One region of the Yersinia hibernica genome, then DNA from elsewhere that is predicted to be linked to it. Evidence: predicted binding sites of a transcription regulator. Region 1 holds the regulator's gene; each other region holds the start of a gene.

Region 1 (7,343 bases):
TGTGGTGGACACAGGGCGGCACTTTAAATGTGATGTCAAAGAGGAATTTTTTCATATGGTTACGCACGGTGCTAAACGTAAAACGTTAGCGCTCGCAGTCGCGGGTGCATTGTTAGGTACGGGGTTTATGGCGACCCCAGAGGCTAAGGCTGAAGGCTTTGTTGATGATTCAACCCTGACGGGGGGGATTTACTATTGGCAGCGTCAGCGTGACCGTAAGGATTTAAAGCCAGGTAGCGCAGAGTATGGCAAGTACGTCGCGAACCTGCACCACTCGACATTTAATGCCAATTTGGACTTCTCTTCCGGTTATGCCGCAGAGATGTTCGGCATCGACTTAGCCGCTTTCGGCGCAGTGGAAATGACTAACAGTGGCCCGGCGGCACCAAACGAAATTGGTTTCAGTGATGCCAAAACGCGCTGGGACGAAAAATGGACGGGTGATAAGAGTGGCGTCAGTGTTTACAAGGCGGCCGCCAAATTCAAGTTAGGCGATTTCTGGGCGCGTGGCGGTTATATCCAACCAACGGGCCAAACACTGTTGGCACCACATTGGAGCTTTATGCCGGGCACTTACCGTGGTGCCGAGGGCGGCGCGAAATTTGATTTCGATACCGCCGGTGCTCTGTCCATGTCTTACATGTGGACTGATGAATATAAAGCGCCGTGGTATCAGAATATGTACAACTTCAGGCAGGCCGATGGTAAAACCGGTGTGAGCTACCTGCATTCATTTGGTGCCAAATACGACTTCAAAAATAAATTGGTACTGGAAGCGGCATTCGGTCAGGCCAAAGATTATATGGATCAATACTTTGCCAAGGCATCTTATGCTTTCCCAGTTGCCGGCAATGATTTGCGCACTTCCTACCAGTTCTACGGGGCAAAAGACAAAGTTGACGGCGGTTTTAAAGATGTTAATGACGTCTATGACGGCCTGGCTTGGTTACAAGCACTGACCTTGGGCTACACCACCGGTCCATTTGACTGGCGTTTAGAGGGGACTTGGGCCAAAGCTGATGGTAACCAAGGTTACTTCCTACAGCGGATGACGCCAGGTTACGCGACTTCAAATGGCCGTTTGGATGTGTGGTGGGATTCCCGCTCTGACTTCAATGCCAATGGCGAAAAAGCGCTGTTCGGCGGCGTGATGTATGACCTGAAAAACTGGAATATGGCCGGTTGGTCAGTCGGGACTTCCTATGCTTATGGCTGGGATGCAAAACCCAGCACCAATCCAATCTTTGACCAGAGTGTGCGTTTGAAAGAATCCGCCTGGAACTTTGATATTCTCTACACCCTGCAAGAGGGCCGGGCGAAAGGCACATTATTCAAACTGCATTACACCATGTATGACAATCACACCAATATCCCAAGCTATGGCGGTGGTTTCGGCAACATCTTCCAAGATGAAAAAGACGTTAAATTTATCGTGATTGCGCCATTTACCATCTTCTGATTTTACCCGTTTGATTGCCAACCCCGGCCGGTGTGCCGGGGTCATAATGGAGTGTCAGCATGAAAAAAATACTTTTTATTATTACCGCGGTGATGGGATTAACTGCTTGTGCCACACCTGGCCCGGTTCAGCCAGAAGACAGTAAACTGAAGCAAGCATACAGCGCCTGTATCAATGCTAGCGAAGGCCAGCCGGAAAGATTAATTCCCTGCAAAGCGGTGCTGAATGTTTTGAAACAAGAGAAAGCGCACCAAGCCTTTACCGACAAAGAGACTGTCCGCGTATTGGATTATCAGCGCTGTATTGATGCGGCCCATACGGGCAATGGCCAGGCTTATGACGCGCAGTGTGGCAAGCTTTGGCAAGAAATTCGCAGCAATAATTAATCCACAACAATTAATCCACAACAAAAATTAATCCATATCAGGCAGTTGAACTAACAATAATTCTGTCAGCGACAATACTTCAGTAGTGGCTTTGGCAACGGTTATTTATTAAGGATGAGGTTAGTGATGAACAAATTCAGATTAAATGCGTTAGCGGCGATAACCGCAACCTTTGGCTTGATGGGGTACGCACATGCGGACACCACCAATCAGCAGATTGTTGATCAGCTCAGCACGTTGAAAGTTAACTATAAAGTGCTGGATAACCGTGCTGCTGAAAATGGCGTGGATTGCGCTAAATTGGGTGCTGACTGGGCCTCATGTAATAAGGTATTAATTACTCTGACCAACACCGGGGATGAGATAAAAGGCCAGGACTGGGCCATTTACTTCCATAGCATTCGTCAGATCCTGACGGTAGATAACGACCAATTTACCATTACTCACCTGACCGGTGACCTACACAAAATTGAGCCTAGCGCCAAATTTACCGGCTTCCCGGCGAATCAAGCGGTTGAAATCCCTATCACTGGCGAATACTGGCAGTTATTTGCCACCGACTTTATGCCGCGTTGGTATGCCACTTCAGGTGATGCGCAGCCAAAAGTGCTAAAAAGCACTGATACTGAGGATATTAACGAGTATTTGACTCAATTTACCGGCGATCAATGGAAGCGCACCAAAGACGATAATAATGTGCTGATGACACCGCAATCGCGCTTTAGCAAAAATGAAGCGGTAAAAACATTGGCGGCGGCAAACCTGCGCGGGCAGATTATCCCCACCCCTATGGAAGTGAAGATTCACGCCCAAGATGCTGATTTAACTAAAGGTGTGGCTCTGGATTTGAGTGCATTACCCAAGCCCGCGGCCGAGGCTGCCCAGCAGCGTTTTGAATTACTCGGCCTGACGGCCAACTCTGCCGGGTTCCCGATTAAAACCTCAATCCAGCCGGCGGCCTTTAATGGCGAATTAGCCGTTTCCGGTGCCTATGAGCTGAAAATCGGCGAGCAGGGGGCGCAAGTTATTGGTTTTGACCCCGCCGGGGTGTTCTATGGTTTGCAATCGATTCTTTCTTTAGTGCCGACGGATGGCAGCCAGAAAATAGCGACATTGGAAGCAAAAGATGCGCCGCGTTTTGAATATCGTGGTGTTTTCCTTGATGTCGGCCGTAACTTCAAAACTAAAGATGCGGTGCTGCGTTTACTGGACCAGATGGCGGCATATAAGCTGAACAAATTCCACTTCCACTTGAGTGATGATGAAGGCTGGCGCATTGAGATCCCAGGGCTGCCAGAATTGACAGATGTGGGGAGCAAGCGCTGCCACGATTTGACGGAAAACACCTGTTTACTGCCGCAATTGGGTTCTGGCCCAGAGAGCAATAATCTGGGTTCCGGCCATTTTACCCGTGATGATTATATTGAAATTCTGAAATACGCCAAAGCTCGCCAGATTGAAGTCATTCCTGAAATTGATATGCCCGCTCATGCTCGTGCGGCAGTGGTATCGATGGAGGCGCGTTACAACAATTTGATGAAGCAGGGCAAAGAGCAAGAAGCTAACGAATTCCGCTTGGTTGACCCGACAGATGACTCTAACACCACTTCGGTTCAGTTCTATGAGCGTAAAAGTTATCTGAACCCATGCTTGGATTCTTCAAAACGCTTTGTCGACAAAGTGATTGGCGAAATGGCCCAGATGCACAAAGAAGCGGGGATGCCGCTGACCACCTGGCATTTCGGCGGTGATGAGGCGAAAAACATTCGTCTGGGTGCCGGGTTCCAGGATAAAAATAGCCCGCTTGAGCCGGGTAAAGGCATCATTGATAAGAGTGTGGAAGATAAGCCGTGGGCCAAATCACAGGTATGTCAGGATTGGGTCAAGCAAGGCAAAGTTCAGGATGTTGAGCACCTTTCCAGCCACTTTGCCATTGAAGTCAGCAAGCTGGTTAATGCCCATGGCATCGAAAAAATGCAAGCCTGGCAAGATGGTTTGAAAGATGCCAAAGATGCCAAAGCCTTTGCCACCAAACGGGTTGGCGTTAACTTCTGGGATACTCTCTATTGGGGCGGTGCCGATTCCATCAATGATTGGGCCAACAAAGGTTATGAAGTGGTGGCCTCAAATCCGGATTACGTTTATTTCGATATGCCGTATGAAGTTAACCCAAATGAACGCGGTTACTACTGGGCCACTCGTTTTAATGATGAAGCTAAAGTCTTTAGTTTCGCCCCCGATAACATGCCACAAAATGCTGAAACTTCGGTTGACCGCGACGGTAATCACTTCAGTGCGAAGAGTGATAAGCCATGGCCGGGTGTGCACGGTATTTCTGGGCAATCGTGGAATGAAACCGTGCGGACGGATGAGCAAATGGAGTACATGATTTTCCCACGGGTATTACCTCTGGCTGAACGGGCCTGGCATCGTGCTTCTTGGGAGCAGGATTATAAAGCGGGTCGCGAGTACAGCGGCGCAACGCACATGGTTGATACCAAAGCGTTAAATGCCGATTGGCAGCTATTTGCTAATCTCATGGGTCAACGCGAACTGGCAAAATTGGATAAAGCCGGTATTGCATACCGCTTGCCGGTGCCGGGGGCGCGTGTTGTCAACGGTGTATTGGAAGCCAATATCTCCTTGCCGGGGCTGATTATTGAGTATTCCACTGATGGCGGCCAGCAATGGCACAAATATGATGCCAAGGTTCAGCCTAAAATCAGCGGTGACATGCTGATCCGCTCGAGCAGCCCGGATGGTAAACGTAGTAGCCGCGCGGAGCCGGTTAAAGTTTGATTTTTGTTTTAAACCGCTGTGTCTGATGTTAACTCCTGTTTATCCGATTTTTAGGTAAACATTATTAAGTGAAGTTGAGTTGATGGTTTTCCCCCGGCAAGTCCGGGGTTTTTTTTTGCGTTAGATTTATTTTATGCAGGGAATTGTGGGCGGAGGGTATAAATAATAATGACCACCTGACTCCCGACCGAGGTTATCTCGGATAGCTGGGCGGGAAAGGCGGCCATCTTGCGGATGGGGTATGTTCTGGTCCGGATTAAAAACACACCCTAAGGCTATTGGGTACTTAAAATCTCAGTGCTTAAAATCTCTATACTTTATCGTGCGCAGACTCATTTTCACGGCAATCGCCGGTTTCACAGTGGCCGTACAGATACAGGCTGTGATTGGTCAGCTTGATACCATGCTGTTTAGCAATTTCACGTTGAAGTGACTCAATGGATTCATTACTAAACTCAATCACTTTACCGCAATCCAGGCAAATCAGGTGATCGTGATGATGCTGCTGCGTCAGCTCAAAGACTGATTTGCCGCCCTCGAAATTATGGCGGGTAACAATACCGGCATCATCAAATTGATTTAGGACTCGATACACCGTCGCCAAACCAATTTCTTCACCGATATCGATCAGCTTTTTATAAAGATCTTCCGCGCTGACGTGGTGGCATGCCGGGTCTTGCAACACTTCCAGAATCTTAAGCCGGGGCAGTGTTACTTTAAGGCCAGCGTTTTTTAAGGCTTTGTTGTTGTCAGTCATGCGGATTCAGTCCTGTTACTATCGATTCAAATTAAGGCTGTTCAGCCTATGACATCCGTGGCGCAATAATTACAATTGCGTCTCATTATAGAACTGCTAGCCCCAAATGAAAACCGTGGTTGTTAACAAAGGTATAATTGCACACTTTGTCAGATTAATCATGCAATGTATTGATGAATGGGATTGTTGCATCATTTAAGTATATGGCCGCCAGACGTAACGTTACAAATTTGTAGCGGTTTATTTTCATTTTGCGCGGATGAAGATGCGGATTTGTGGGTGGCTTAACAGAGTATGGCGAGTGTGGGGCGGTAACGAAAACGCGCGGCAATGTAGAACATCAACCTCGCGTTTCCGATTTACCCGTTACACTTCAAGCGGCAAGGCGTTGGTTGCCTGGCTGCTTCTTGAAGGATTTAGCGGGCATGACAAATTAGCCTGCGATCTCGGCCAAATTCAGTTCTTCACTGATTTGTTTTACCCAAGCTTGCACACGTTCATTGGTCAGTTCTGGTTGTCTGTCTTCATCAATGGCTAAACCAATAAAGTGATCATCATCCGCTAAGCCTTTGGAGGCTTCGAAGTGATAGCCGGCGGTTGGCCAGTGGCCGACGATTGCAGCACCGCGCGGTTCAATAATATCGCGCACGGTTCCCATCGCATCACAGAAATATTCTGCATAGTCTTCCTGATCACCACAACCAAACAAGGCGACCAGTTTGCCATTGAAATCAATCTCTTCCAGTGTCGGGAAGAAATCATCCCAATCGCACTGGGCTTCACCGTAATACCAGGTTGGGATCCCGATCAGCAAAATATCGAAGCCTTCCAAATCTTCTTTGCTGCTTTTGGCAATGTCGTGAACCTCAGCAACCTCTTTGCCCAGTTGCTTTTGGATCATCTTGGCAATGTTTTCGGTATTGCCAGTATCGCTGCCAAAGAAAATGCCTACAGTTGCCATATAACTTAATACCTTTTAAATTCAAATAATTGTGAAAATTACCAAGCACTCTGCCCGATAATATAACACATGTATAGGGCGATATAATGCCAGAAAATCTCGCCATGCCGATATCAAGTTTATGCGATATTAAATTTTTGTGAGTCGCTCAACCTTATAACACCATTGCCGATAACCTTCGTGTAACTGAAAGGTTGCAATTTGCGGTGCCAGGGGGAGAACCATCAGATGAAAGTCTGCTGGGAAAGGAGTTGTCGTGAGCTGTATGGAGCGTCCTTTATTGCTTTTCGGTCATCAAATAACACCCGAGCGTCTAACGGTAACTATCCGATATATAAGGGGAACGAGCATGCAGTTGTTAAGAAATATTACTATCAGAGCCGCACTACTTTGGGTACTTGGGGCATTTTGCCTGCTATGGGGTGGGGTATCCGCTTATACATTGTTATCACTGAACCAACTGACACAATCCTCTAATGCTAATAGCGTGTTGGTGGAAAACATGAATTTGGTGAATCAGGGGACGGAACAATACTTTCGGATGGTGACACGCCTTGCCCGTGCAGTGGATTATCGTCAGAGCGGTAACCTGACCGATGCCGATAAAGAACTTAAATCATCCAATGTAGCACTTGAGAATCTGAAAAAAGCGCTAGCGCAGTTTAAAGCCATTGACCATGCACAGCTTGACCCCGCGTTAGTCAGTGCCGTGATTAATGGGTGGAGTGGATTAATTGAGCAAGGTGTTATGCCGCTTTATCAGGCGGCGATGGATAATAATAGTGCGGTTTATCAAGATGTAGCGAAAAAGACCGTCCCCGCGCTGAGCCGCCAATATGGTTCTGTGGCGGAGAGTTTTAATCAGGCGGCATCAAAGGCCATTGGGGTGGCTAAAGAGCAATTTACGCATCTGACAAAAGTGAGCAGCATGATATTAATTGCTGCTTTGGTGGCAGGATTAGTGATTTTATTGGCAACAGA
Region 2 (7,343 bases), 2.0 Mb from region 1:
ATCGGCGGGGTTATCGTACACCCCGACGTTATGACCGACTTCATCACGAATATCGTTCCACTCCGAACACGCCACCTGACAAGCTTTACAGCCAATACAGGTGGTGACGTCGATAAGTTTGGCCACCTCTTGCTGATGGTTACGATCCTGCGGCGGCGGCGTAAGGGAGTTGGTGCCGGAGCGCCGGATAATGTCTTGAGTTTGCAGTGACATAGGTTCTCTCCGTTACACCTTTTCCACATTGACCAAGAACGCCTTAAACTCTGGCGTTTGCGTATTAGCATCACCGACAAACGGCGTTAGGGTATTGGCCAGGAAGCCTTTTTTCGCCACCCCTTCGTAACCCCAGTGAATCGGAATACCAATGGTGTCAACCTCTTGCCCATGAACATTCAGCGTACGAATACGTTTAGTCACCACCGCCTTGGCCTTGATATAGCCACGGTTGGAGCTAACTTTCACGGTATCGCCCTGCTTAATGCCCTTCTTAGCGGCCAGTTTTTCGCCAATTTCCACAAACTGTTCCGGCTGGGCGATAGCATTGAGCAGCGCATGCTTAGTCCAGTAGTGGAAATGCTCGGTCAGGCGATAAGTGGTGCCGACATACGGGAACTGCTCATGAGAACCCATCGCGGCCAAGTCGTCTTTAAAGACACGAGCGGCCGGGTTGGATATCACATTCGGATGCAGTGGGTTAGTTCCCAACGGCGTTTCGAATGGCTCATAGTGTTCCGGGAACGGCCCTTCGGCCATTTTGTCGATGGCAAACAGACGGCCCATGCCTTCAGGTTGCATGATAAACGGCCCGACATCACTGCCCGGTGCTGCTGCGCTGTAGTCAGCAACATCCACGCCCGTCCATTTGCTACCATCCCACTCCAACAACTGGCGTTTCGGATCCCAAGGTTTACCTTGTGGGTCAGCAGATGCACGGTTGTACAGAATGCGGCGGTTCAGCGGCCATGCCCAGGCCCAGCCCAGCGTATTGCCCAGGCCGGATGGGTCAGCGTTATCACGCCGTGCCATCTGGTTGCCCGCGGGAGTCCAGCTACCGGCGAAAATCCAGCAACCGCTGGCAGTGGTGCCGTCATCACGCAGATGAGCAAAGGTGCTGAGTTGCTCGCCTTTTTTGACCAGAACTTTGCCCTCGGCGTCAGTGATATCAGCCAGTGCTTTACCATTGCTTTCCTGCGCCACTTCTTCTGGCTCTGGGTTATCTGGCGTCAGATAATCCCAAGTCATATTAAGCACCTGCTCTGGCACTGCACCACCATCCCGGCGATACATATCACGCAGACGACTAAAGATACCCGCCAAGATAGCACCATCATTCAGTGCTTCACCCGGTGAATCAGCGCCTTTCCAGTGCCATTGCAGCCAGCGGCTGGAGTTAACAATTGAGCCATTTTCTTCAGCAAAACAACTGGATGGCAAACGGAACACTTCGGTTTGAATTGTCGATGGGTCGACATCGTTAAATTCACCGTGGTTTTGCCAGAAATTCGCCGTTTCAGTATTGAGCGGATCAATAGTGACCAAGAACTTCAGTTTCGACAGTGACGCGACGACTTTATTTTTATTCGGGAATGACGCGACCGGGTTAAAGCCCTGGCAAATATAGCCATTCACTTTGCCCTGCGACATCATCTCGAAATACTGCAATACGTCGTAACCTTTATCCCACTTCGGCAACCAGTCGTAGCCCCAACCATTCTCTTTCTGGGCTTTATCACCATAGAAACTTTTCATCAGACTGACGAAGAATTTCGGATAATTACTCCAGTAGTTAACCTGGCCCGGTAACAGGGTTTTCGGCGTGTTGGCTTTCAGGTAAGTATCAATATCCGGCTGTTTCTCTGACGGCAGACTCAGGTAGCCCGGCAAGCTTTGTGATAGCAAGCCGAGGTCAGTTAAGCCCTGAATATTAGAGTGGCCGCGCAAAGCATTAATGCCGCCGCCCGCCATCCCCATATTGCCGAGCAGCAACTGGATCATCGCCATAGTACGGATGTTCTGTGCGCCGACAGAGTGCTGTGTCCAGCCCAACGCGTACAGGAACGAGGCGGTTTTATTGGACACACTGGTTTCGGCGAGATATTCGCAAACCTGCAAGAAATCTTCTTTTGGCGTACCGCAAATGTTGGCAACCACATCTGGCGTGTAACGGCTGACGTGCTCTTTCAGCAAGTTCCACACACAGCGCGGGTCTTGCAGCGTGACATCGCGTTTGGCAAAGCCGTTCTCATCCAACTGGTAATTCCAGGTGGTTTTATCGTATTTGCGATTTTCGGCATCATAACCACTGAACAAACCATCATCGAAGGTAAAATCTTCCCGCACCAGCAGGCTGGCGTTGGTATAGGCCTCGACGTATTCGCGGTTAATTTTTTCGTTGGTCATCAGATACAACAACACGCCGGACAGGAACGCAATATCAGTACCGGAGCGGATTGGCGTATAGAAGTCAGCCACCGATGCAGTACGGGTAAAGCGTGGGTCTATCACCAGCAATTTGGCATTGTTGTGGATTTTGGCTTCCATCGCCCAGCGGAACCCCACCGGATGCGCTTCTGCCGCATTACCGCCCATGACGATAATTAAGTCTGCGTTCTTGATATCAACCCAGTGGTTGGTCATCGCACCGCGACCAAATGTTGGAGCAAGACTTGCTACCGTTGGTCCGTGTCAGACACGTGCTTGGTTGTCTACGGCAAGCATGCCGAGAGCGCGACTAAATTTCTGGGTCAAATAACCCGTTTCATTACTGGATGCCGAAGCACACAGCATACCGGTACTCAGCCAACGGTTGACGGTAACACCGGCGTCATTGGTCTTAATGAAGTTGGCGTCCCGGTCTGCTTTCATCAGCTTGGCAATGCGGTCAAATGCATCATTCCAAGTGATTCTCTGCCATTTATCAGAACCCGGTGCCCGATATTCTGGGTATTTCAGGCGACTTTCGCTGTGGATAAAGTCCACCAGCCCCGCACCTTTTGGACAAAGTGCCCCACGGTTTACCGGATGATCCGGATCCCCTTCAATGTGGAAAATACTTTCTTTGGCGTTTTTCGCACCGTCGCCAAGGCTGTACATCAACAGCCCACAACCGACAGAGCAATATGTGCAGGTATTCCGCGTCTCACGGGCGCGCAGCAATTTATAATTGCGCGTTTCCGCCAGCGCCACCGACGGCGTAAAGCCGAGTGCCGCGACCGTGGTTCCCGCCATACCGCCAGCGCAGATCTTAAAGAACTGCCTTCTGCTGACCTGCATGGGTCTCTCCTTCGTTCATTGTCACATTATTTCAGTTCACACTTCCCTCAACGAAATGGGAGGCGTTAAAATCGCTGACGCGATATCCAGCTTTTCAGTGTGGGATACATTTCTAATAACGGAATAAAGCCACACTATTCTTAATGTGAATGTTACCACATTGTGATTATGGATTATAACTTTCAGGACCGCATAGTGAGCCAGATCAAACCTTCAGAAATTGACTTCACCACCGAAATCTGCGGCGCCAAGCAACTCAACGTGCTACAGCGCCATCACCTGGCCGAGCCGCAATTGGATTGGCTGGCAGAAGAAGTGCCGGTTGCCTTGGTGTACAACGGCATTTCTCATGTGGTCATGATGGCCACACCCAAAGATTTGGCGGCTTTTGCACTGGGATTTTCACTGTCAGAAGGCATTATTAGCGCACCACAAGAAATCTACGCCATTGATGTCACCCCCAACTGTAATGGCATTGAAGTTAACATTGAGTTATCCAGCCGCCGTTTTGCCGGTTTGAAAGAACGCCGCCGCGCCATGGCAGGCCGCACCGGATGTGGTGTTTGCGGTATTGAGCAACTGGATGATATTTTCCGGCCTATCACGCCACTGCCGTTCACCCAAACATTTAATTTAAATCAATTGGATAGTGCACTTGCACAGCTCAAACAAGTACAAACGGTCGGTCAATTGACGGGATGCACCCATGCTGCGGCGTGGATTAATCCACAAGGTGAATTATTGGGCGGTTGTGAAGATGTTGGCCGCCACGTGGCCCTGGATAAATTACTTGGGGTGCGGGCCAAGCAGCCGTGGCAACAAGGTGCGGTGCTGGTTTCCAGCCGGGCCAGCTATGAAATGGTACAGAAAACCGCCATGTGCGGAGCCGAGATTTTATTTGCAGTTTCTGCTGCAACAACCTTAGCAGTTGCCGTCGCCGAGCGCTGTAATCTCACCTTGATTGGCTTCAGCAAGCCCGGCAGAGCAACGGTTTACACCCATCCGCAGCGGATTAGCGAATAAAAGACCACACAATTAGTACGGCATTGATAATCATTTTCAATATCATTTAATTAACTATAATGATCCGAATGCTTACGCGGCGCTTACTTTTTTTGTGCCGCCCTACACCTACGGAGACGATGATTATGAGTTACTCACTGCCATCCCTGCCTTATGCTTATGACGCCCTGGAACCCCATTTCGATAAGCAGACGATGGAAATCCATCACACCAAACACCACCAAACCTATGTTAACAATGCAAACACGGTGTTGGAGAGCTTCCCTGAGCTGGCTAAACTGAGTGTTGAAGAGCTGATCAAAGATCTGGACAAAGTTCCAGCTGAAAAACGCACTTTCATGCGCAACAATGCCGGCGGCCACGCTAACCACAGCCTGTTCTGGAAAGGCCTGAAATTGGGCACCACTCTGGCCGGTGATCTGAAAGCCGCTATTGAGCGCGATTTCGGCAGCGTTGACAGCTTCAAAGAAAAATTTGAACAAGCTGCGGCAACGCGTTTCGGCTCAGGTTGGGCATGGCTGGTACTGAAAGACGACGGCAAACTGGCGGTTGTTTCTACAGCTAACCAAGACAGCCCGCTGATGGGTGAAGCCGTTTCTGGCGCATCTGGCTTCCCAATTATTGGCCTAGATGTGTGGGAACATGCTTACTATCTGAAATTCCAAAACCGCCGCCCAGACTACATCAAAGCATTCTGGAACGTGGTCAACTGGGACGAAGCAGCAGCACGTTTCGCCCAAGCGAAATAATTAGCGAAAACTCGCAGAAGTATCATTAATAATGCCAGCAAGGCCGCCTTGCTGGCATTTTTTATTGTTAAAGTTTAGTCAATACCTGCCGATAGATTGTACAAGAAGGTTGCTGGCATTGATGGCATTGATGGCATTGATGGCATGAATGTTGTCACAAAAACGTTTGGGAAAAGCACTCTTGCCAAGGCTGCCCCACATACCGCCAGTTCCCCGAAATCCTCTAATAACTAGACCTCCCCAAACTCACCTACGCTGATTGATTTGCAGCAAAAACACCGCATAACGGAGAAGAACATGGCAGGATTTAGCAAAGTTTTTGGTCACTTTGAAAACATGAAAGTCGGTAAAAAGCTCGGATTAAGCTTTTTCCTGATGTTGTTGTTGGTTGGCATTATCGCAGGTACCACCGCATATCATTTCTCCGCTATTGAAGAACATGCTTATAAAGTCGATTTAAGCTACAAAATTAATGATGAAGCCAATCAGGCAAAATATAACCGCGCGCTATATGAACGCACTTATGATTTGAAATACATCAAAGAAAATTCTGAGCATATCAACAAGATAAAAACCTTGCTGTCTCAAAGCGACGAGCTTAACTGGTCAAAAAGCAACCACAAAACGATCAGTAATATTGCCGATGTAGTAGAAGAATATCTGCAACAACAGACTAATTTTGTCAACGCAGTCGCTCATAAGGACGACGTACGCAAAAGTTGGAATATCTCTGAAACTCAGAAGAACCTCAATGAATTACAACAAAGCTTGCTCAATGAGGGCGCGGATACCAACACCCAGATTCTACTGGCTGAAATGAACCAAAAATTAATGACTGTGCGCTATAACGCGCGTGGTTTATTGCTGGATCGCAACCAAGATGCAGAATCTTCATTAATAACTTCGATCAATATTGCTAACAGCGCCGCAAATGCTTTCATGCCAGTGTTATCAGCCGAGCAGCAAAAACTATTAGCCCCGGTTATCTCCAGCCTTCACATCTATAAAGATAATGTATTGGCTTATTTACCGGCTTATCAGCAAGAGCTGGAAGTCGGTAAAGTGATGGAAGCCAATGCCAATGAATTGAATAAGTTGGCAACCTATCTGTTCACCCAAGAGCTACAAGGCACCCACGACGAAATCAATAACGCGCAATTGCAGTTAACTATTTCAGCCATCGCGGCGCTACTCTTTGGTCTGCTGATTTCATGGCGCATGACCCGCCAGATCACCGTGCCACTGCGCACTACGCTGGCGATGGCCGAGCGCATTGCCACTGGTGATTTAACCGCAGCAACCACCTCAACCCGTACTGATGAATTGGGCTTGCTGATGAATGCGGTGGCCCGAATGAATGAAAATCTGCGCGCGATGATTGATGAAATCCGCATTGGTGTCAGTCAGGTGTCTCATGCCTCCGGCGAGATTGCCGCCGGTAATACTGATTTATCATCCCGCACCGAACAACAAGCAGCGGCCGTAGAAGAAACCGCGGCCAGTATGGAGCAGTTAAATGCCACGGTGAAACAAAATGCCGATAATGCCCATCACGCTAATCAACTGGCAACGGAGGCATCACAAACCGCACAACAAGGTGGCAAGCTGGTTAATGATGTGGTGCGCACCATGAATGATATTTCGGGTAGCTCTCGACGGATTTCTGAAATCACCTCAGTGATTAACAGCATTGCTTTCCAGACCAATATTTTGGCACTGAATGCCGCAGTTGAAGCAGCTCGCGCCGGTGAGCAAGGCCGTGGTTTTGCCGTGGTGGCAAGCGAAGTGCGTAATCTGGCACAACGCAGTGCGCAAGCAGCGAAAGAAATTGAGGGGTTGATTGGCGAGTCAGTATCTCAAGTGAATGCCGGGACATCGCTGGTACAAAATGCGGGCCAAACCATGGAAGATATTGTCCGCTCCGTGACTCATGTGCGCGATATCATGGCAGAAATTGCCTCGGCCTCTGATGAACAAAGCCGGGGTATCACTCAGGTCAGCCAGGCTATTTCGGAAATGGACAGCACCACTCAACAGAATGCCGCATTGGTGGAAGAGTCCGCCGCCGCCGCCGACTCATTAGCGGAGCAAGCTATCTTATTGGCGCAAGCCGTGGCTGTATTCCGGCTGTCAGAAACAGAAACTGAACCCGCGCAAAGTCATAGCCCCCCCCCGCGTGCAACATCACCACGCCCGGCCACAGAGGCTAATCGCATCACTCAGCAGGATAATTGGGAAACGTTCTGATTCGCCGTTAAACCTTGGAACCCTGCCCTTAGGCAGGGTATTCTGAGCTCC
Region 3 (7,343 bases), 1.8 Mb from region 1:
AGACACAAGGCACATACAGCAAGACGAAAATCAGGTAGCTGTAGGCTGAAATGCTGGAGCCGAACTTGCTGCTCATCATCCCCATCGAGCCGACCGCCATTTCGCCATCACCTTTACTGGCTTCAATTGGGTTAGATAACACACTGAGGCTAAAGGTCTCTTTTAATCCCTGCCAGGTGGTATCAACCGCGCCACCTAATTCACGCCATAAATGGAAGTTTTCGGCATCAAAGGGCTCATTTTTAATTTGTTCGGCGGTGTACAGGGTATTTAATGTCCCGACCACCACTTCCTTCGCCATCGCCCCGGTGACTAAGCCGACGGTTGCTTGCCAGTTATCACTATGGATGCCCATGGGGGTCAGTAATGGGGTCAGCACTTTACTGACCGCAGCCAGCGCTGAGTCATTGATGCTATCCACCGCTTTGCCGCTGAAAGAAAAACTATTCAGGCCGCCAATAAAAATACTGGCAATGACAATGACTTTCCCGGCGCGCAGCACAAAGCCTTTCAGCCGCTGCCAGGTTTGTAATAGCAGACTTTTGAGGTGTGGCACGTGGTAGACCGGCAATTCCATCACAAAGGGTGATGCTTCGCCGCGCATGATAGTGTATTTGAGTACCAGGCCGGTGAGGATGGCCACGGCAATTCCCAGCAAGTAGAGAGAAAAGACGATGCTCGCGCCGTCTTGCCCGAAGAATGCCGCCGCAAAGACGGCAAAAATAGCCAGTCGCGCTCCACAGGACATAAATGGCGCCATCATGATGGTTATCAAGCGCTCGCGCTGGGCATCCAAGGTGCGTGCCCCCATAATCGACGGGACATTGCAGCCGAAGCCAACAATCAGGGGCACAAAAGATTTACCCGGTAACCCCAGCGCCTGCATCAGCCGGTCCATAACAAATGCGGCCCGAGCCATATAACCGGAGTCCTCCAAAAACGAGAGGAACAAATACATCATACCAATCTGCGGCACCAGCGGTAGCACCGTGTTTATCCCGCCCCCGACACCTTGAGCAAGAAAAATGGTCAACCAGGCTGGGAAATGCAGGGTATAACCGACCCATTGTATCCCCTGTATAAAGATAGCCGCCGAGCCGAGATCAAATATGGGTTGTAAAGCCCCACCAATATTGATGGCTAATACAAACATTAAATACATAACAAACAAGAAGATAGGCACGCCCAGCCAGCGGTTGAGGATGACTTTATCCAGCGCTTGTGTCAGGCGGTTGGGCTCAGCTTGCTGGGAATTGCCCACGCGGTCGCAAATGTGGGCAATACTTTGATAGCGGGCATCGGCAATCACCAGTTCTGGGTCTTCATGCTGTTTTTGTTGCAGATTTTCTCGCGCCAATGCTACCCGCGATGAGGTGATACCCGCGCGCGTCAAGCTGTAGATATCCCCCTCCAGTATTTGCAGTGCTAACCAGCGGCGTTGCTGTACTGGCCAGGATCCCGGCATTTCTTGTACCAGTTTATCCACTTCTTGGAGCAGCGCCGGCGGGTAGTTAACCAGTGCTTTGTCGGTCACGGGCTGAAACTCATCAATACTGTTTTTTAATTCATTGATACCGCGGCCTCGGGTGGAGACCAGCGGAATCACTGGGCAACCCAATTGCTGAGAAAGTGCTGTGATATCAATATGAATGTGCTGGCTTTCGGCAATATCCAGCATATTGAGTGCCACAATGCAGGGGATGCCTAATTCTATCAGTTGCAGTGTCAGGTAAAGGTTTCGCTCCAGATTGGCTGCATCAACCACATTGATCAGCAGGTCAGCTTCGCCGCTCAAAATATAGTGGCAGGCAATTTGCTCATCCAGCGACGTTTGCTCTGAAATGGTGGTTAACGAGTATGTGCCGGGCAGGTCAACCAAGGTGACCTGATGTTGCGCGGTGCTGAAATGGCCCTCTTTGCGCTCAACAGTGACCCCCGCCCAGTTCCCTACCCGCTGACGAGCACCGGTTAACTGGTTGAAAAGGGTGGTTTTCCCCGCATTCGGGTTGCCAATCAGGCCAATGGTGAGTGCTTTCATGATCCAACGTAATATCAATAAATTAAAGTGTGCAAGGCGGCTTTGTGGCATCACCTCGTAGTCAGAATAAGACGTTGACCTGAAATATTAGGGTTGCAGGTCGAGTGTCAGCAGATCCAAATCTTTCTTACGTACCACCAGACTCACCCGCCGGGTTTCTATCTGAATGGGGTCACCTAAGGGCGCAAGGCGAACAACATTGAATGAAGAACCGGGCAGCATACCCAGAGACAATAATTTCTGCCGATAAGCCGGGCTAATTTCAGGTGAGAAACCAACAATTTTGTAGGAACGCTGTGGGATCAAATGCATAAGAGCCTCTTGAGATATAGGTCATTAATTATCGTGATTGGCGTACCAGAATGCAGCGTATTTCCCTGGTCATATTCTCAGCCGCATATGGGCTAGCGACTGTCCTGCAACTCGCATTATTTAGCGTCGATAAACAAGGCGTAATGATTAAAATAATAATAGTGAGAATTGTTTTCATATTCAACTCAGGTCAAATGCTCAAGAGTAAATATTCATTACAATTTCATTTTTATAATTAATGAGTCTGATTTCTATTTGCGCTTGTTTTACCATCAAATTAGCATGATCGCAAATGCGAATGATGAGTTAAATCAGTTAACTGAATGTTTCCATCACTATCTGCTGAGCATAAGAAACACTGAGGATTAACATAATTAATTCACTATGATTTGAATCAAATAACATTCGTATTTTAATTAACTAGCAGAATATTATCGTAATTATTTATAAATTAAGCTGCATGTTAAATATGATGTTAAATCAGCTGCACTCGCGGCCAAATTTAGCGGCGTCATTGCGGCGGAAAATAATCGCGTGCTAATTAATTTGGAGGATAAACTTACAATCTTATAGAAGAAAAAAATATGATTATGGCGGCTTAATATATTATTAGGGCGTGTTTGCCGCGCCTGATTCAATGCCCATAACAGCAAGTTGATGAAGAAAGGGCCACAAAATGTGGCCCTCAAGCTTAGGTATTAGCGTTTTTTAAACGCCGCCGCCAGCGCGTCACTCATGGCACTGTTGCCACTGGAGCTGCTGTCTGCTCGCCCTTTGGCAGGTGGGCGGTTATGGGATTCATTATTATTGCGTGGGCGGCTGGCACCCCGGTTATCATTATTGGTATTGGCACGGTTTTCGCCACCATTACCCCGGCGTGAGCCACTTTCACCCGGTTGTTCATCAAGGCGCATGCTCAGGGCAATGCGCTTGCGCTGCAAATCCACTTCCATGACTTTCACTTTGACAATATCCCCCGCTTTCACCACCTTATGCGGGTCATCGACAAACTTATCTGCCAGTGATGAGATATGCACCAGACCATCCTGATGGACGCCGATATCCACGAACGCGCCAAAGTTGGTTACGTTCGTCACCGCCCCCTCAAGGATCATCCCCGGGGTGAGGTCATTCAGTGTTTCGACCCCCTCGGCAAAGGTCGCGGTTTTAAACTCTGGACGCGGATCTCGGCCCGGTTTTTCCAGCTCGCGCAGGATGTCAGTCACGGTCGGCACGCCAAATTTCTCGGTGGTAAAATCACCAGCATTCAGGTTGCGCAAGGCCGTGGCATTGCCCATTAAGTCCTGCAAAGCTTGCTCGGTGGCGGCCAAAATGCGCTCGACGACCGGATAGGCTTCTGGATGCACCGTGGATGCATCCAGTGGGTTATCCCCGTGGTTGATGCGCAAGAAACCGGCACACTGCTCAAAAGCTTTTGGCCCTAAGCGGCTGACTTTCAGTAATTGCTCACGGTTATGGAAGCGGCCATTCTCATCACGCCAGCTTACAATGTTCTGCGCCATCATGCGGGTCAGGCCGGCGACTCGGGTCAGCAGCGGCACTGATGCAGTGTTCAGATCCACCCCAACGGCGTTTACGCAGTCTTCTACGACTGCATCGAGCTTTTTCGCCAGTTGGCTTTGGCTGACATCATGCTGATATTGGCCGACCCCAATGGATTTTGGATCGATTTTCACCAATTCCGCCAACGGATCTTGCAGCCGGCGCGCAATAGAAACTGCGCCACGGATGGAAACATCGAGATCCGGGAACTCCAGCGCGGCCAACTCTGAGGCCGAATAAACCGAGGCCCCAGCTTCACTGACAATCACTTTCTGCGCGGTTACCGCCGGATATTGCTGTTGCAGTTCAGCAAAGAAACGCTCGGTTTCCCGTGATGCGGTGCCATTACCAATGGCCACCAATTCCACCTGATGCTTGATACACAGGGCGGCGACCACCGCCGCAGCTTTAGCCGCCTGGCCGGTGTGGGGATAGATGGTATCGAAGGCCACCAGCTTACCGGTAGCATCAACCACCGCCACTTTCACCCCGGTACGTAGGCCGGGATCAAGGCCCATGGTGGCGCGCATCCCTGCTGGTGCGGCCATCAGCAAATCTTGCATGTTACGCGCGAATACATTGATAGCTTCGTCTTCAGCCCGCTCACGCAGTGTGCTCATCAGTTCAGTTTCAAGATGCAACAGCACCTTAATACGCCATGTCCAGTTGACCACCGCTTTGCGCCAGTTATCCGCTGGGGCATTATTCAGGCGTAAATCCAGATGATTGATAATAATCTGCTCGCCTTGGCTTTCGCGCGGCGGTTCGTCAAACTGCGGATCTGGATTCAGCGCCAGTTGCAGCACGCCCTCATTACGGCCACGGAACATCGCCAGTGCGCGGTGTGAAGGAACTTGGGCAATGGGTTCGTGGTGATCAAAATAATCGCGGAATTTAGCGCCTTCCTGCTCTTTGCCCTCCACCACTTTGGCGACTAAATGGGCGTTTTTCCACAGATATTGGCGCACTTTTGCCAACAAAGTGGCATCTTCAGCAAAGCGCTCCATCAGGATATAGCGCGCCCCATCCAGTGCCGCTTTGGTATCCGCCACGCCTTTATCGGCATCAATATAAGCCAGGGCGATTTGTTCTGGGTCTTGCTGTGGATCATTCCATAAGCTGTCAGCCAAGGGTTCCAGGCCGGCTTCAATAGCAATCTGCCCACGAGTGCGGCGTTTGGGCTTATAAGGAAGATATAAATCTTCCAGCTCGGTTTTACTCATGGTGCCGTTAATGGCAGCGGCTAGCGGCGCGGTGAGTTTGCCCTGATCGTCGATTGATTTAAGAATAGTTTGGCGTCTTTCTTCAAGTTCGCGCAGATAGCCCAAACGGCTTTCCAACTGGCGCAGCTGGGTATCATCCAACCCGCCGGTAACTTCCTTACGATACCGTGAAATAAAGGGCACGGTATTACCTTCATCCAGCAGGCGTATTGCGGAGGCAACTTGCTCCGGCCGCGCCTGTAGTTCGCTTGCAATAATGCGGCTCAGTTGTTCATTCATAAGTCTGATATCAATTAGTCAGTAGGAAAAAGGGCAGAAGACAGTTATACGGACTGCCCGGATAAATTGCCAGTAGAGCGCTCTTCGGGCTTGAGCTAACCTGAACTTCTCGGTAAAAACATAGGGTATAGTAGAGGTATCTATCCTACAGGGATAATTGGATAATTTTATGGCTAAAAGTAACTATATTACCCGTGAAGGCTGGCAGGCACTGGATCGTGAGCTGCATTACCTGTGGCGAGAAGAGCGGCCGGTGGTGACTCAGGCGGTGTCTGAAGCTGCTGCAATGGGCGACCGCTCGGAAAATGCTGAATATATCTATGGTAAGAAGCGCCTACGGGAAATTGATCGGCGGGTACGTTTTTTGACCAAGCGCCTTGAGGTGCTGAAAGTGGTCGATCCTGACCCACGTCAGGAAGGGAAAGTCTTTTTCGGGGCTTGGGTGCGGGTCGAAAATGAATCAGAGGAACAGCGAATCTTCCGTTTGGTGGGGCCGGATGAGTTTGATCCCGCGAAGAAATGGATTTCTATTGATTCACCGGTGGCCCGCGCCTTGATTGGCAAACAGGTGGATGATGAGGTGACGGTGCAAACACCCAATGGCGAAGCAACCTACTGGATTTTAGACATTCGCTACCGCCCATTTGACGAAAGTGTTGATAATTAAGCCCGATAATAATCTTTGTAACAATTTCGACTAGAATATATACCATTAATAGCTGTCTGTTAGAGTGAGTTTTTCTAACAATGTGCAGATTCGGGCAATACGGCCTTTGGGAGTAATAAAATGCAAGAGAATCACAAGATTCTGGTCGTTGATGACGACATGCGCCTGCGCGCGCTATTAGAACGTTACCTGACAGAACAAGGTTTCCAGGTGCGCAGTGTCGCCAATGCTGAACAAATGGATCGTTTGCTGACCCGTGAGTCTTTCCACCTGATGGTGCTCGACCTGATGTTACCGGGCGAAGATGGCCTGTCTATCTGCCGCCGCCTGCGCAGCCAAAGCAACCCAATGCCGATTATTATGGTGACGGCTAAGGGCGAGGAAGTTGACCGCATCGTTGGGCTGGAAATTGGGGCAGATGATTATATTCCTAAGCCATTTAACCCCCGCGAATTGCTGGCTCGTATCCGCGCGGTACTGCGCCGTCAAGCCAACGAGTTACCGGGCGCACCTTCACAAGAAGAAGCGGTGATTGCTTTTGGTAAGTTCAAACTGAATCTGGGGACGCGCGAGATGTTCCGCGAGGATGAACCTATGCCACTGACCAGTGGTGAGTTTGCGGTGCTGAAAGCTTTGGTTAGCCACCCGCGTGAGCCATTATCCCGCGATAAACTGATGAATCTGGCGCGCGGTCGCGAATACAGTGCTATGGAGCGGTCTATCGACGTGCAGATTTCACGTCTGCGTCGCATGGTAGAAGAAGATCCGGCGCATCCGCGCTATATCCAAACGGTATGGGGTTTGGGCTACGTATTTGTGCCGGACGGCAGTAAAGCATGAGGCGATGGCGCTTTTCTCCGCGTAGCTCATTTGCCCGAACCTTATTATTGATTGTGACCTTGCTGTTTGTCAGCTTGGTGACAACCTATTTGGTGGTGCTGAATTTCGCTATTTTGCCCAGTTTGCAGCAGTTTAATAAAGTGTTGGCCTACGAAGTTCGTATGCTGATGACTGACCGGCTGCAACTGGAAGATGGCACGCTACTTGAAGTCCCGCCGGCGTTTCGGCGTGAGATTTACCGTGAATTGGGTATTTCGCTTTATACCAATGCCGCGGCAGAGGAAAGTGGCCTGCGTTGGGCACAGCATTACAAATTTCTCAGTGACCAAATGGCCCAGCAGTTAGGTGGGCCAACCGACGTTCGTGTCGAAGTTAATAAAAACTCACCGGTTGTCTGGCTAAAAACATGGTTGTCGCCGGA

The links. Region 1 encodes Fur, which represses iron uptake genes when iron is present. Its sites were predicted from a motif close to ATAATAATGAGAACNACTATCAA; they were not measured.
Positions count from the first base shown of each region.
Region 2: sodA (superoxide dismutase [Mn]) is a predicted target of Fur. The motif match lies at 4,320-4,342, and genes of this name have one in related genera.
Region 3: feoA (ferrous iron transporter A) is a predicted target of Fur. The motif match lies at 2,506-2,528, and genes of this name have one in related genera.

Region 1 covers NZ_CP032487.1:2,697,826-2,705,168, reverse strand. Annotated here, with positions in the region: gene chiP (chitoporin ChiP) at 56-1,459, shown strand; gene chiQ (ChiQ/YbfN family lipoprotein) at 1,519-1,845, shown strand; gene D5F51_RS12790 (beta-N-acetylhexosaminidase) at 1,972-4,644, shown strand; gene fur (ferric iron uptake transcriptional regulator) at 4,955-5,401, opposite strand; gene fldA (flavodoxin FldA) at 5,835-6,362, opposite strand; gene D5F51_RS12775 (methyl-accepting chemotaxis protein) at 6,712-7,343, shown strand, end outside.
Region 2 covers NZ_CP032487.1:4,648,260-4,655,602, forward strand. Annotated here, with positions in the region: gene fdxH (formate dehydrogenase subunit beta) at 1-213, opposite strand, end outside; gene fdnG (formate dehydrogenase-N subunit alpha) at 226-3,273, opposite strand; gene fdhD (formate dehydrogenase accessory sulfurtransferase FdhD) at 3,442-4,296, shown strand; gene sodA (superoxide dismutase [Mn]) at 4,422-5,045, shown strand; gene D5F51_RS21755 (methyl-accepting chemotaxis protein) at 5,343-7,292, shown strand.
Region 3 covers NZ_CP032487.1:4,449,675-4,457,017, reverse strand. Annotated here, with positions in the region: gene feoB (Fe(2+) transporter permease subunit FeoB) at 1-2,038, opposite strand, end outside; gene feoA (ferrous iron transporter A) at 2,126-2,350, opposite strand; gene D5F51_RS20970 (Tex family protein) at 3,049-5,415, opposite strand; gene greB (transcription elongation factor GreB) at 5,585-6,082, shown strand; gene ompR (osmolarity response regulator transcription factor OmpR) at 6,203-6,922, shown strand; gene envZ (two-component system sensor histidine kinase EnvZ) at 6,919-7,343, shown strand, end outside.